2 regions of the Micromonospora sp. NPDC049891 genome follow, and region 2 is predicted to be linked to the other one. Evidence: predicted binding sites of a transcription regulator. Region 2 holds the regulator's gene; the other holds the start of a gene.
The links. The regulator HrcA, encoded in region 2, represses chaperone genes, less so after heat shock. The targets are predictions, from matches to a motif close to GGTTNGCACNCTCNNNNNGAGNGTGCNAACC.
Positions count from the first base shown of each region.

Region 1: groES (co-chaperone GroES) is a predicted target of HrcA. The motif match lies at 1,085-1,115, and genes of this name have one in related genera.

Region 1 covers NZ_JBFAML010000043.1:7,124-15,002, reverse strand. Annotated here, with positions in the region: gene groL (chaperonin GroEL) at 1-564, opposite strand, end outside; gene groES (co-chaperone GroES) at 636-950, opposite strand; gene AB0I71_RS30685 (helix-turn-helix transcriptional regulator) at 1,322-2,122, shown strand; gene AB0I71_RS30680 (DUF397 domain-containing protein) at 2,113-2,304, shown strand; gene AB0I71_RS30675 (methyltransferase domain-containing protein) at 2,586-3,776, shown strand; gene ybaK (Cys-tRNA(Pro) deacylase) at 3,848-4,327, shown strand; gene AB0I71_RS30665 (substrate-binding domain-containing protein) at 4,536-5,636, shown strand; gene AB0I71_RS30660 (ATP-binding cassette domain-containing protein) at 5,741-6,559, shown strand; gene AB0I71_RS30655 (ABC transporter permease) at 6,556-7,815, shown strand; gene AB0I71_RS30650 (ROK family transcriptional regulator) at 7,844-7,879, shown strand, end outside.
Region 2 covers NZ_JBFAML010000007.1:208,719-216,597, reverse strand. Annotated here, with positions in the region: gene hemW (radical SAM family heme chaperone HemW) at 1-444, shown strand, start outside; gene AB0I71_RS12325 (DUF4870 domain-containing protein) at 471-1,064, opposite strand; gene hrcA (heat-inducible transcriptional repressor HrcA) at 1,275-2,297, shown strand; gene dnaJ (molecular chaperone DnaJ) at 2,371-3,516, shown strand; gene AB0I71_RS12310 (16S rRNA (uracil(1498)-N(3))-methyltransferase) at 3,518-4,252, shown strand; gene AB0I71_RS12305 (histidine triad nucleotide-binding protein) at 4,298-4,657, shown strand; gene AB0I71_RS12300 (serine hydrolase domain-containing protein) at 4,654-6,042, shown strand; partial or broken gene AB0I71_RS12295 (PhoH family protein) at 6,212-6,907, shown strand; partial or broken gene AB0I71_RS12290 (LAGLIDADG family homing endonuclease) at 6,896-7,717, shown strand.

The DNA.
Region 1 (7,879 bases), on a different contig from region 2:
GGTGACGTCCAGCTCGGTGTGCAGGGCGGAGCCTTCCTCGACGGTGATCACACCGTCTCGGCCGACCTTCTCCATCGCCTCGGCGATCAGCTCACCGATGGTGGCGTCCTGCGCGGAGATCGTCGCGACGTGCGCCACCGACTTCTTGTCGGAGACCTCGACGGCCTTGCCCAGCAGCGCCTCGGAGACCTTGGTGGCGGCGGCGTCGATGCCCCGCTTGAGGCCGGCCGGGTTGGCACCCGCGGTGACGTTGCGCAGGCCCTCGCGGACCATGGCCTGGGCGAGCACGGTCGCGGTGGTGGTCCCGTCGCCGGCGACGTCGTTGGTCTTGGTCGCCACCTCCTTGACCAGCTGCGCGCCGAGGTTCTCGTACGGGTTGGTGAGCTCGATCTCCTTGGCGATGGTCACGCCATCGTTGGTGATCGTCGGCGCACCGAATTTCTTGTCGAGGACGACGTTGCGCCCGCGCGGCCCGAGGGTGACCTTGACCGCGTCGGCGAGCGCGTTGACACCGTGCTCCAGCAGGTGCCGGGCGTCGTCCGAGAAGCTCAGGATCTTCGCCATCTATGTCCCTTCGAAAGCGACGTTGCCCCGGCCCGGCGAGCCGGACCGGGGCAACGACACTGATCGGTTGCTTACTTCTCGATGACCGCGAGGACGTCGCGGGCGGAGAGCACCAGGTACTCCTCGCCGGCGTACTTGACCTCGGTGCCGCCGTACTTCGAGTAGAGAACGGTGTCGCCGACGGAGACGTCGATCGGCACGCGGTTGCCCTTGTCGTCGATCCGGCCCGGGCCGACAGCGAGGACGGTGCCCTCCTGCGGCTTCTCCTTGGCGGTGTCGGGGATCACGATGCCCGAGGCGGTGGTGGTCTCGGCCTCGTTCGCCTGGACCACGATGCGGTCCTCGAGCGGCTTGATCGCAACCTTGGTCGCGGTAGTCACGGGCATACCCTCCTGGGGTACTTGGTTTCGTTGCCGATCGGCATGCCGACCGGCGTCAATCTGCCACATGCCACCGGGCGGGGCCGTCGTCGCGGGTGCCGGTCCGCCTGGCGTTCAACCCCCGGACACCAGGGCCCGAAGGTTGGCACCCTCAGGGTGAGAGTGCTAATCGCAGGTTATTCCTCGGCTAGCACTCCGTCAAGGAGAGTGCCAATCCACCACCCTCGTGTCGTCACGCTCGCGCACCCGTACCGCCACTCTTTTCGCAGTCTTCCGCCGCCGTTCGCCAGGGTTGACCGCAACACGCCGACAGTCACTTCCCCGTCGATCGACCACCCCTTACTCTCCGGCGCGACCACGTCACGGAGGGCGGACAGATGGCGGACGTACCAACCCTGGGATTCCTACGCGACCAGTTGCGCCGGGCCCGCAAAGTGCGCGGGCTCAGCCAGGAGGAGTTGAGCAAAATGATCAACTACTCTCCGTCGGCGGTGAGCGCGATGGAGATCGGCCCGAACCAGCTGAGCGCCGACTACCTGGCCCGGTTCGACAAGGTGCTGGAGACCGGCGGCCTCTTCGTCGGGATGCTGGAGCTGATCCGGCTGCACGCCGAGCCGGACTGGTTCCGGCCGTGGGGCGAGATCGAGCGGGAGGCGGTCGCGCTGCGCTGGTACGACCCGGCAGTGGTGCCGGGCCTGCTCCAGACCGAGGCGTACGCGCGGGCCATGCTCCGGGCCGGTCCACCGCTGACCGACGAGCAGATCGAGAAGCGGGTGCTGGCCCGGATGGCCCGGCAGGAGGTGCTCGCCCGCGAGGATCCACCGCAACTCGTCGCGGTGCTCGACGAGCAGGTGCTGCGCCGGCAGGTCGGCGAGCGCGCGACAATGCGCGAGCAGGTGGAGCACCTGCGCAGCCTCGCCGACCGCCCGCACGTCCAGGTGCGGATCATCCCGGCCGAGACCCCGTGGTACGTCGGACTCAACGGCCCCTTCGTGCTGGCCCGGCTCGCCGACGGCACCGAGGTGGCACACCTGGACAACCAGCTCCGGGGGCACACCGTGGACAGCCCGAACGACCTTGCCAGCCTGGGGCGGCGTTGGGAGACTGTGGCCGGTGAGGCGCTGCCGCGCCGGCAGTCCGCCCGCCTGATCGAGGAAGTGGCGAAGTCATGGACCTGACCCGTGCCGCCTGGCGCAAATCCTCCCGCAGCAACAGCAACGGCGGCGCCTGCGTCGAGGTCGCCGACAACCTGCCCGGCGTGGTCGCCGTGCGCGACAGCAAGGATCCGGCCGGCCCGGCGCTCGGCTTCACCCCGGCCGCCTGGCGCGCCTTCATCGCCCCCCACCGCCCCACCCACTGACTTCACCCGACACGGCATCCGGCTGCGCCGTTCCCGCCCCGCGCGCTCCCCCGGCCGCCCCGGCTCGGCTCGGCTCGGCCTACAGAGTTGCCCGCCCCTCCCCCACCGATGTGCGCGAGTTGCGGCATGATGCGCCCTCCCGCTGACGCGATAGCCCGAGATGCCGCAACCCACACCCTCCCACCGGGCCAAAGGCCCGAGATGCCGCACGTCGCGACCGGCCTGCACCACGAACAAGAGGCCGGGCGGGGTGGACGAGGGTGGGGCGGAAGAATGGGCGGGTGGATCTGGAGCAGTTCGCCGCGTTGCTTACCCCTGAGGGGTCGGCCGCGCTCGACGCGGCGGTCCGGGTGGCCGGCGGCGATCCGCTGGCTGCGGCGGCGGCGCTGCGCTCGGCGGGGGTGCCGGCCGGGCTCGCGGCGGCGGCGCTGACCCAGGCGGAGCTGCGCCGCCGGGCGACCGGCAAGTTCGGGCCCGCGGCGAACGGCATGTTCTTCACCCGGCCGGGACTGGAGCAGGCCACCCGGCAGGTTGTCGCCGACCGGCGCGCCCGGCGGCTGCGCGCCGCCGGGGTGGCGACGCTTGCCGACCTGGGCTGCGGGCTGGGGGCCGACGCGCTCGCCGCCGCCCGCACCGGCATCCGGGTGTACGCGGTGGAGGCGGACCCGCTCACCGCCGCGCTGGCCGAGGCGAACGCGCAGGCCGCCGGGCTGGCCGACCTCGTCACCGTCGAGTGTGGCGACGCGACCGCGTTCGACGTGACAGGGGTCGAGGCGGTCTTCTGTGACCCGGCCCGACGCCGGGCCGGTACCGGCCGACGGATCTTCGACCCGAACTCGTACTCGCCGCCGTGGGACTTCGTGACCGGCCTGGCCGAGCGGGTGTCGCACACGGTGGTGAAGGTCGCGCCGGGGATCGACCACGCGTTGATCCCGCCCGGTGCCGAGGCCGAGTGGGTGAGCGTCGACGGCGACCTGGTCGAGGCGGCCCTCTGGTGCGGTGAACTGGCCGAGCTGCCCCGCCGCGCGACAGTGCTCAAGGAGAAGCTGCCGGCGGCGCACCAGCTGACCGGGTCAGGGACGCGGGAGGCACCGGTCGGACCGGTGCGCAACTTCGTGTACGACCCGGATCCGGCGGTGGTCCGGGCTCACCTGGTGGCCGAGCTCGCTGCCGAACTGGACGCCACGTTGGCCGATCCGACAATCGCCTACCTCTACGCCGACGCGGCCCGGCCCACGCCGTACGCCCGCTGCCTGGAGGTGACAGACGTGCTGCCGTTCTCCCTCAAGCGGCTGCGGGCGCTGTTGCGGGAGCGGCGGGTCGGCCGGGTGGAGATCCTCAAGCGCGGCTCCGCACTGGAGCCCGAGCGACTCCGGCGCGACCTGCGGCTGGCCGGCGACCAGCCGGCGAGCCTGGTGCTGACCCGTACCGCGGGCGCCCCGACGGTCCTGGTCTGCCGCCCGGCGATCTGAACGCCGACCCTGCGCACCACCGGCTGGGAAGACACTGGTTCGGGCCTCGGGCCGGGGCTAGGTTGGCGGACATGGCGGGACGTGGCACGCCGGCGACCGCGCTGCTGGCGAAGCGGAAGGTCGACCATCGCACCCATCCGTACGATGTCTCGCCTGACGAGCCCAACTACGGCGCGCTTGTCGCCGCCGCGCTCGCGGTGGCACCCGAGCGGGTCTTCAAGACCCTGGTCACCGAGGTCGACGGGGCGTTGACCGTGGCGGTGGTGCCGGTCACCGGCGATCTCGATCTCAAGGCACTCGCGGCGGCCGTCGGCGGCAAGCGGGCGACGCTTGCCGAGCGGGCGGCGGCCGAGCGGGCCACGGGGTACGTACGCGGCGGCATCAGCCCACTGGGTCAGCGGCGGCGGCTGCCCACGGTCCTCGACGTCTCCGCCCTGGAGCATCCGACGGTGTACGTCTCGGCCGGGCGGCGGGGACTCCAGGTGGAACTTGCCCCCGCGGCCCTGGTCGCGCTCACCGGCGCGGACACCGCGCCCCTCGCCGCCACCTGATCCGCTCGGCGCCTCCGCAGTCGACCGGACACCGGTACCGGAACACGGACGGTGGCGGCACGGTGTCGAGGGCGTTGCTGAATTGTTACCGCCGACAACAAACTCGTGACCGGCTCACTCTTGTGCTGGCGTGTGGGGCGCAATACGTTGCCGGACACAACAAAACAAAACACCGACACCCTTCCCCACCCTCGAAAGGACCCTGCACATGCGCAAGGGCTTCCTCGCCGTCGGTACCGTGGGCCTGCTGGCCCTCGGCAGCCTGACGGCCTGCGGCGACGATTCCGGCGGCGACCAGGCCGGCTCCGGCTCCGACAAGACCCCGAAGATCGGCGTGATCCTGCCGGACAGCAAGTCCTCCGCCCGCTGGGAGGGCGCCGACCGCAAGTTCCTCCAGGCCGCCTTCGAGGCCGCCGGCGTCGACTACGACATCCAGAACGCGCAGGGCGACAAGACCCAGTTCCAGACCATCGCCGACCAGATGATCACGAGTGGCGTCACCGCGCTGATGATCGTGAACCTGGACTCCGGCACCGGCAAGGCCGTCCTCGACAAGGCCAAGTCGCAGGGCGTCGCCACCATCGACTACGACCGCCTCACCCTCGGCGGCTCGGCGGAGTACTACGTCAGCTTCGACAACGAGGCTGTCGGCAAGCTCCAGGGCGAGGGCCTGGCCAAGTGCCTGACCGACCAGAAGGCGGAGAAGCCGGTCGTGGCGTACCTGAACGGGTCGCCGACCGACAACAACGCCACCCTGTTCAAGAACGGGTACGACTCGGTCCTCAAGCCCAAGTTCGACGCGAACGAGTACACCAAGGGCCCCGACCAGTCCGTGCCGGACTGGGACAACGCCCAGGCCGCCACGATCTTCGAGCAGATGCTGACCCAGACCGGTGGCAAGATCGACGGCGTGCTCGCCGCCAACGACGGCCTCGGCAACGCCGCGATCTCGGTGCTGAAGAAGAACAACCTCAACGGCAAGGTCCCGGTGACCGGCCAGGACGCCACCACGCAGGGCCTGCAGAACATCCTCGCCGGTGACCAGTGCATGACCGTCTACAAGGCCGTCAAGCAGGAGGCCGACGCCGCCGCCGAGCTGGCCATCGCGCTGGCCAAGGGCGAGCGCAAGGAGACCGGCCAGACCGTCAAGGACCCGGAGGGCAACCGGGACGTGCCGTCGGTCCTGCTCACCCCGCAGGCGATCTACAAGGAGAACGTCAAGGACGTGATCGCCGACGGTTTCGTGACCAAGGAAGAGGTCTGCACCGGCGACTTCGCCAAGCTCTGCACCGAAGCGGGCATCAGCTGACCTCACCCGCCTAAGGTGGCGCCGCCCGGCACGGTAAGCCCGTGCCGGGCGGCCTGCCGCCGCTGGACGGGCTCCGATCTCCCTCCGTGACAAAGGAGAACCCCGTGTCCGCGACCCCTCTGCTGGAGCTACGCGGGATCGACAAGAGTTTCGGTCCCGTCCAGGTGCTACGCGACGTCGCCTTCGCCGCCTACCCGGGCGAGGTCACCGCGCTCGTCGGTGACAACGGCGCCGGCAAGTCGACCCTGGTCAAGTGCATCAGCGGCATCTACCCGACCGACGCCGGGCAGTTCGTCTTCGACGGCCGGCCGGTGAACATCCACAGCCCACGCGACGCCGCGGCGCTCGGCATCGAGGTCGTCTACCAGGACCTCGCGCTCTGCGACAACCTCGACATCGTGCAGAACATGTTCCTCGGCCGCGAGAAGCGCAGCGGCATCGTCCTCGACGAGCCGACAATGGAACAGATGGCGGCCGAGACCCTCGCCGGGCTCTCCGTACGCACCGTCAAGTCGCTGCGCCAGCACGTCTCCAGCCTCTCCGGCGGCCAGCGCCAGACGGTGGCGATCGCCAAGGCGGTGCTCTGGAACAGCAGGCTGGTGATCCTGGACGAGCCGACCGCCGCGCTCGGCGTCGCGCAGACCGCCCAGGTGCTCGAACTGGTCCGGCGGCTGGCCGACAACGGCCTGGCCGTCGTGCTCATCTCGCACAACATGAACGACGTCTTCGCCGTCTCCGACCGCATCGCCGCGCTCTACCTCGGCCAGATGGTCGCCCAGGTGAAGACCACCGACATCACTCACGCGCAGGTGGTCGAACTGATCACCGCCGGCCGCTCGGGCGAACTCGGGCTCGCCAGCGAACCGGCCACCAACGGCAACGGCGCGGCGCCGGCCGACAGCACCACGGGAGGCGTCTCATGAGCACCACAGCCGTCAAGCAGGACGGTCCCGCCGCCGTCACGCCGACGCCTTCCGTCGGCAGCCACGTCCGCGACTACTGGCGACGGGTACGCGGTGGCGACATCGGTGCCCTGCCCGCCGTCCTCGGCCTGCTCGTCCTCTGCACGGTCTTTGCGATCATGCGGCCCTCGTTCCTCAGCGCCGGGAACTTCGCCAACCTGTTCACCCAGGGCGCGGCGGTCACCCTGATCGCGATGGGGCTGGTCTTCGTCCTGCTGCTGGGTGAGATCGACCTGTCGGCCGGCTTCGCCAGCGGCGTCTGTGCGGCGGTGCTGGCAAATGTGGTCACCGTGCTCGGATACCCCTGGTACGTCGCGGTGATCGCCGCTGTGCTCACCGGCGTGGTGATCGGTACGATCCTCGGCCTCCTGGTCGCCAAGATCGGCATTCCGTCCTTCGTGGTCACCCTGGCTGGCTTCCTGGCCTTCCAGGGCGTGGTACTGCTGCTGATGGAGCAGGGACGCAACATCTCGGTGCGCGACCCGGTGCTGGTGGCGATCGCCAACCGCAACCTGCCCCCGGTGATCGGCTGGGCGCTCGCCGCCGTGGCCGTCGCCGGTTACGCCGCCGTGCAGTTGCTCCGCCACCGCAATCGCGCCGCGCGTGGCCTGATCACCGACCCGATCACGGTGGTGCTCGCCCGGATCGGCGGGCTGGCGGTCATCCTCGGCCTCGCGGTCTACGTGCTCAACCTGGAGCGCAGCCGCAACGTCCTGATCAGCTCACTCAAGGGCGTGCCGATCGTCGTGCCGATCATCGCCGTGCTGCTCATCGTCTGGACCTTCGTGCTCCAGCGCACCAGCTACGGCCGGCACATCTACGCGGTCGGCGGCAACAAGGAGGCCGCCCGCCGGGCCGGTATCAACGTGGACCGGATCCGCATCTCGGTCTTCGTCATCTGCTCCACGATGGCCGCGATCGGCGGCATCGTCGCCGCGAGCCGGGCCAACTCGGTCGACCCGAACACCGGTGGCAGCAACGTGCTGCTCTACGCCGTGGGTGCGGCCGTGATCGGTGGAACCAGCCTCTTCGGCGGCAAGGGCCGGGTGCTGGACGCGGTGCTCGGTGGTGCCGTGGTCGCGGTGATCGACAACGGCATGGGCCTGATGGGCTACAGCTCGGGCGTCAAGTACGTGGTCACCGGCGTGGTGCTGCTCCTGGCGGCCAGCGTCGACGCGTTGTCGCGCCGACGCGCCGCAGCCAGTGGTAACCGCTGATCCGCTCCACCGAAAGTAGTCACAACCGATGCGCGTGGGACCGAGCCAGGACGAGATTCGTCGG
Region 2 (7,879 bases):
CTCGACGCGGCCGGTTTCTCCTGGTACGAGGTCTCCAACTGGGCCCGCACGCCGCAGGCGCGCTGCCGGCACAACCTGCTCTACTGGACCGGCGGGGACTGGTGGGGCCTCGGGCCGGGGGCGCACAGCCACGTCGGCGGAGTGCGCTGGTGGAACGTCAAGCATCCCGGGGCGTACGCGAAACGCCTCGCCACCGGGGAGTCACCCGGGCAGGCCCGGGAGGTGCTCACCGGCGACGAGGCGCACATGGAGGAGGTCATGCTCCGGTTGCGGCTGGCCGCCGGCCTGCCGCTGAACGTGCTGACCGACGCCGGGCGAGCCGGCGCGGCGCGGGCACTGGCCGAGGGCCTGCTCGCTGAGCCCGCCCACGCCGCCGGCCGCGCCGTGCTCACCCTGCGCGGCCGGCTGCTCGCCGACGCCGTGGTCCGCGACCTGCTTCCCTGATCCCCGTCACCAGGCGGCCCGACCGGTCAGCGCTTCACGAACGAGTAGCTCATCGGATACTGGTAGAGCACCCCTTCGTTGGCCTTGACCCCGCCGATGATGCCGAAGATCACCGGCACGATCCCCGCGATGATCGGCGCGAAGAACAGGATGCCGCAGGTGATCGTGGCGAGCACCCAGCTCAGCACGCCGACAATGGCCCAGGTGAGCTGGAAGTTCAGCGCGGCCACCGAGTGTGCCCGGGCGATCGGGGACTGCTGCCCCCGGGTCATCATCGCGATCAGCGGCGCCACCCAGCCGAAGAGCCCGCCGCCGACGACCACGCCGAGCGGGCCACCGAAGTGGGCGATCAGGACCCAGGTCTTGTCCTCGTTGTTGGCGTAGCCGCCACCCGGTGCGCCGTAACCGCCGGTCGGGTAGCCGACACCGGGGGCTCCCGGCGGCGGCGGGTAGCCGCCGGGCGGGTACCCGCCGGGTGGGGGATAGCCGGCCGGCGGCGGCTGGTCGCCGGTGGGGGGTGGATAGCCGCCGGGCGGGGGATAGTCGCTCTGGCCAGGCGAGCCGGACAGTGGTGTCGTGGGTTCGTCGCCGGAGTCCGGGGGACGAGGTGGTTCAGTCATGGGGGTCACGGTAGGTGTCACCGGCAACGGCGCACCAGAGCGACACCGGCGAGTGTCAACCCGCCGATCGGTTCGATGATGGACGTGCTGACTTGATCATCGCGTCGACGGGGACCCCGACGTAGACTGGCACTCGCTACAGTCGAGTGCCAGAGTGTTCCTGCGGTGGCTGTGACGCTGAGGGCTGACCTGCGACAGGAGGTGGGAATGATGGGTCTGGACGACCGCAAGCTCGCCGTGCTCCGGGCGATCGTCGAGGACTACGTCGCCACCCAGGAGCCGGTCGGCAGCAAGTCGCTCGTCGAGCGACACCAGCTGGGTGTCTCACCGGCCACGGTCCGTAACGACATGGCCGTGCTGGAGGAGGAGGGCTACATCCGCCAACCGCACACCAGCGCGGGGCGGGTGCCCACCGATCGTGGCTACCGACTCTTCGTCGACCGGCTGAGCCGGGTCAAGCCGCTCAGCCCGGCCGAACGCCGGGCGATCGAGCGCTTCCTGGCCGGCGCCGTCGACCTCGACGACGTGGTGCACCGCACGGTGCGGCTGCTGGCGCAGCTGACCCGTCAGGTCGCCGTCGTGCAGTACCCGAGCCTGGCCCGGTCCCGGGTGCGTCACCTGGAACTGGTGCCGATCTCCACCACCCGGCTGATGCTCGTGATGATCGCCGACACCGGCCGGGTCGAGCAGCGGCTTGTCGAGCTGCCCGCACCGGTCCTCGCCGACGACGTCCTGGACCTGCGCCGGTTGGTCAACGAGAAACTCGTCGGAGTCCGCCTGTCGGAGACCCCGCCGCTGGTGCAGGCCCTGATCGACGACTGTGCGCCGCACCTGCGCCCGGCCATGACGACCCTGTCCACCGTGCTGCTGGAGACCCTCGTCGAACGGCACGAGGAACGGCTCGCCCTGGCCGGCACCGCGAACCTCGCCCGGGGCGGCCTGCTCGACTTCCAGGGCTCGTTGCGCCCCATCCTCGAAGCTCTTGAGGAGGAGGTCGTGCTGCTCAAGCTCATCGGTGAGGTGGAGCCGAGCACCCTGCGGGTACGCATCGGCGACGAGAACGAGTACGACAACCTGCGGGCGGCTTCCGTGGTCAGCACCGGGTACGGCCCGGGCGCGACCATCGTCGGGGGGATGGGCGTGCTGGGACCGACCCGGATGGACTACCCCGGAACCATCGCCACGGTGAGGGCCGTGGCACGCTACGTGGGCGAGCTGCTGGCCCAGAACTGACAAGTCAGGGCCGACGGCAGGCTGCCGCCGCCGAACGGCGTAACTCGAGACGAACACGAGGACACGGAACGCAGTGGCCAGGGACTACTACGGCATTCTCGGCGTGAGCAAGGGTGCCTCCGATGACGAGATCAAGCGCGCCTACCGCAAGCTGGCGCGCCAGTTCCATCCGGACGTGAACCCGGACCCGGAGGCACAGGAGAAGTTCAAGGACATCAACGCCGCGTACGAGGTCCTCTCGGACGATCGGAAACGGCAGATCGTCGACCTGGGCGGGGACCCGCTGGCACCGGGCGGGGGTGGGCCCGGCGGTCCGGGCGGCCCCGGCGGGGCCGGACCCTTCGTCGGCTTCCAGGACATCATGGACGCGTTCTTTGGCGGCGCCACCGGCGCCGGACGAGGCCCGCGACCGCGTACCCGCCCCGGTGCCGACGCGATCCTGCGCCTGGAACTGGACCTTCAGGAGACCGCCTTCGGCGTCGAGGCGCCGATCACCGTCGACACGGCGGTGCTCTGCACCACCTGCTCCGGTGCCGGCACCGCCGCCGGCACCCACCTGGCCACCTGCGAGGCGTGTGGCGGTCGGGGCGAGGTGCAGTCGGTGCAGCGCACCTTCCTCGGCCAGGTGGTCTCCGCCCGGCCGTGCACGGTCTGCCAGGGTTACGGCACCACCATCCCGCACCCCTGCCCGACCTGCGCCGGTGACGGCCGGGTGCGCACCCGTCGGTCGCTGACCGTCAAGATCCCCGCCGGGGTGGAGGACGGCATGCGCATCCGCCTCGCCCAGCAGGGCGAGGTCGGCCCGGGCGGCGGCACCGCCGGTGACCTCTACGTGGAGATCCACGAACGGCCACACGACGTCTTCTCCCGCAAGGGCGACGACCTGCACTGCCGGGTCACCGTGCCGATGACCGCCGCCGCGCTCGGCACTCGGCTGACCATCAAGACGCTCGACAGCGAGGAACCGGTGGACGTCAAGCCGGGCACCCAGCCGGGCAGCACCCTGCGGCTGCGGGCCCGTGGCGTACCGCACCTGCGCGGAGCCGGGCGGGGCGACCTCTACGTCCACCTGGACGTGCGCACCCCCACCAAGCTCGACGCCGAGCAGGAGCGGATGCTGCGCGAGTTCGCCAAGACCCGCGGTGAGGAGGTCGCCGAGCTGACCAAGCAGGGCGGCTTCTTCTCCCGGATGCGCGACGCCTTCAACGGCCACGCCTGACGTGTCCGCCCCGCTGTTTCTGGTCGAGTCGCTGCCGACCGCCGCGTCGATGGTGTTGGACGGCCCCGAGGGCCACCACGCCGCCACCGTGCAACGGCTGCGGGTCGGCGAGCAGGTGCTGCTCGCCGACGGCCGGGGCGGCACGGCCACCGCCGTGGTCACCGCCGTCGGCCGGGGCACCCTCGACCTCGACGTGACCGACCGGGGGTACGTCGACGCGGCGAACCCCCGGCTGGTGGTGGTCCAGGGCATCGCCAAGGGCGACCGGGGCGAGCTGGCCGTGCAGGCGATGACCGAGGCCGGCGTGGACGAGATAGTCCCCTGGGCGGCGAGTCGCTCGGTGGTGCAGTGGCGCGGTGACCGGGGCGTACGGGCCCGCGGCAGGTGGGTCGCCACCACCCGCGAGGCGACGAAGCAGGCCCGACGGGCGTGGCTGCCGGTGATGGCCGGAGCACCCGACGAGGCCACCGCCTCGGTGGCGCGCCGGATCGCCGGGGCGGCGGCCGGGTACGTGCTGCACGAGGAGGCGACCGACCGGCTGACCACCGTCGAGCTGCCCGATCACGGCGAGATCGTGCTGGTGGTGGGGCCCGAGGGCGGCATCACCCCGGACGAGCTGTCGACCTTCCAGGAAGCCGGCGCGCGACCGGTACGGCTCGGCACCTCGGTGCTGCGCACCTCCACCGCGGGCGTGGCCGCCCTGGCGGTCCTCGCCACCCGCCTGCTGCGTTGGTGAGCGTCGCGCGAACGTCGCCGAGGATCACTTCCTTACACTGCCCGGATGGGAAGCGACTGTCTGTTCTGCCGCATCGTCGCCGGAGAGATTCCGGCCACCGTGGTCCGTGAGACGCCCACCACGCTCGCCTTCCGCGACATCGACCCGAAGGCGCCGGTACACGTGCTGGTCGTGCCGAAGGAGCACTACGCGGACGTGGCCACGCTCGGCCAGGGTGATCCGGCGCTGGCCGGCGAGGTCCTGGCCACGGCCGCCGCGGTGGCCGAGGACGAGGGACTGCTCGGCGACGGGTTCCGGCTGATGTTCAACACCGGCGCGTACGGCGGTCAGGAGGTCTTCCACGTGCACGCCCACGTGCTTGGCGGCGCACCACTCGGCCCGATGCTGGCCCGGAGTATCGGATGACCTCCGCCGCCGGCCGCACCTCCGCCGCCGGTCGCCTGGAACGGATGGTCCGGCAGGTCCAGGCGCAGGCCCGGGTGCCGGCGGTCTCGGCGGCGGTGCACCGGGCCGACCGGCCGCTGTGGACGTGCACCGCTGGCGGCACCGGCAACGACACGGCGCTGGACGAGCAGACCCGGTTCCGGATCGGCTCGGTGACCAAGACCTTCACCGCCGTCCTCGTCATGCAGTGCCGCGACGCCGGGCTGCTCGACCTCGACGACCCGTTGCGGCGCCACCTCGACCTGCCGGCGCACGGCGAGCTGACCGTACGCCGGTTGCTGTCGCACACCGCCGGCCTGCAACGGGAGCCGTACGGCGACGTCTGGGACACGCTGCGCGCACCGGACGCCGACCAACTGATCGCCGAACTGGCCCGGGCCGAGCGGGTGCTGCCGAGCGGGCGCCGCTACCACTACTCGAACCTGGGCATGGCGCTGCTCGGCCGCCTGGTCGGGCAGGTACGCGGCGGCACCTGGGCGGAGGTGCTCACCGAGCGGGTGCTGACCCCGCTCGGGCTGACCGCCACCAGTGTCACCCCGGGGCCGCGCGCCGCGACCGGATTCCTGGTCGACGCGTACTCCGACGAGGCCCATCCGGAACCACCCACCGACTTCGGCGCGGTGGGGCCGGCCGCGCAACTGTGGAGCACGGCTACCGACATGGCCCGGTGGGCCGCCTTCCTGGCCGACCCGGCGGCGGTGGACGCGGCGGGCCGGGTGCTCACTCCGGCCACCCTGGACGAGATGCGCTGGCCGGTGACGGTCACCGACGAGGCCGTGTGGGCCGGCGGGTTCGGTCTCGGCCTGATCCTGGTGCCGCAGGGGGAGCGGGTGGTGCACGTGGGGCACGACGGGGCGATGCCCGGCTTCCTCGCCGGGGTGTACGGCCGGCGGGGCGGCGAGGGCACCCCCGCCGCTTTCGGCGCTGCCGTGCTGGGCTCCTCCGGCACCGCCACCGAGCTGCTGGAGCTGCCGCACCGGCTGCTCGCCGAGGCGGTCGAGCACGACCCGGCCGACATCGATCCGTGGCGTCCCGGTGATCCGGCGCCGCCGGAGCTGCGCGGGCTGCTCGGCCGCTGGTGGGGCGAGGGCTTCGAGTACGTCTTCTCGTGGCACGAGGGGGCGCTGCGGGCCCGTGGCGCCGGTGACCCCCCGGGGAAGCCGCCCGCGGTGTTCGCCCCGGTGCCGCAGCGACCGGACGTGTTCCGTACCGTCTCCGGCCGGGAGAACGGTGAGCTGCTCCGGCTGACCCGGGACTCCGCCGGCGTGGTGGTCCGGATGCACTGGGCGACGTACCGGTTCACCCGCCGTCAGGAGACCTTCGAGGGCTTCGACTTCCGCGCTTGACCTGGGCGGAATGCCTGTTCTGTCCGGTGGTGCCGGGACGCCACGGCGGCGGAAATGGGCAGCGTGTCCGCGCCGTTGACCCGATACCATGGATGCAACGTCCGCGCGCCGAGCCATGGGCCGGCACCGAGATCGAGAGCAGGTGGCGCAGGGCCCTCGGGCCCGACCTATGACCGGCACCCCACCTCCCGGCCCGCCCCGGGTGCAGACCAGGATCACGGTCCCCGACTCGAAGATCATGGTCAACCTGCTCGGCGCGGGTGACGAGATCCTGCGACTGGTCGAGCGCTCGGTGAACAGTGACGTGCACGTGCGTGGCAACGAGATCACCATCACCGGCGCTCCCGCCGACAACGCCCTCGCCGAGCGGCTCTTCAGCGAGCTGCTCGAACTCATCGAGAAAGGCGAGACCCTGACCACAGATGCTGTCCGGCGTACCGTCGGCATGCTCGAACAGGGTGGTACGGAGCGACCCGCCGAGGTGCTGACCCTCAACATCCTCTCCCGGCGCGGGCGCACCATCCGTCCCAAGACGCTCGGGCAGAAGCGCTACGTCGACGCGATCGACGGGCACACGATCGTCTTCGGCATCGGCCCTGCGGGTACCGGTAAGACCTACCTCGCCATGGCCAAGGCGGTGCAGGCGTTGCAGGCCAAGCAGATCAACCGGATCATCCTGACCCGGCCGGCGGTCGAGGCGGGTGAGCGACTGGGCTTCCTGCCCGGCACGCTCAACGAGAAGATCGACCCCTACCTGCGTCCGCTCTACGACGCGCTGCACGACATGCTCGACCCGGAGACCATCCCGAAGCTGATGGCGGCCGGGACGATCGAGGTCGCCCCGCTGGCATATATGAGGGGTCGGGCGCAGCCGTACGACGCCCGCGTTCTGACGCCGGAAGGCTTCAAGCGGTTCGGCTCACTCCAGGTCGGCGATCTGGTGATCGGCTCGAACGGCATGCCGACCCCGGTGATCGGGATCTACCCGCAGGGGCCCAAGCAGGTCTACCGGGTGACCACGCAGGACGGGGCCTCCACCCTGTGCTGCGGTGAGCACCTCTGGACGGTCGCCACCCCCGAGGACAAGCGGCGTGGTCGCCGACGCACGCTGGAGACCCAGGAGATGATCGGGCAGGAGCGGCGGGGATACATCCGCCGTTACGAACTGCCGGTGGTGGCTCCGGTCCAGCTGGAGCCGCAGGACGTTCCGCTCGATCCGTACGTCCTCGGCCTGCTGCTCGGTGACGGGTCGATCTCGTGCCGCACGACGCCGGGGTTCACCACGGCGGACCCTGAACTCGCCCGGGCGATCGAGGACAACCTCGTCGACATCGAGCTGCACCGCAAGAGCGAATACGACTATGTGCTCCGGCACACCAAGGGTCACCGCGGCGGTGTGATCGTCGCCAACCCGGTGACTGTCGCGCTCCGCGAGCTGGGTCTGGCCGGCACGAAGTCGGGCACCAAGTTCGTGCCGTCCGCATATCTCCGGAACAGCGCCGATGTCCGGCTGGCCGTCCTGCAAGGGCTGCTGGACACCGACGGCGGGCCGGTCGTTCAGGCGGGACGTACCTGCCGGGTGCAGTACTCGACCACCTCTCCCCGACTGCGTGACGACGTCGTCCACCTGGTCCAGTCACTCGGTGGCGTGGCGACGTGGCGTGTTCGGGCGGCCGAAGGCCGCAAGCCGGGCCTGGCCAACGGTCGACCGGTCGCGTACCGGTCGGACGCATATGTCGTGGAGATCCGCTTGCCGGAGGGCGTAGCGCCGTTCCGGTTGTCGCGTAAGCGCCAGCGGTACGAGGAGTGCGGCGGCGGCCGGCCGATGCGTTTCATT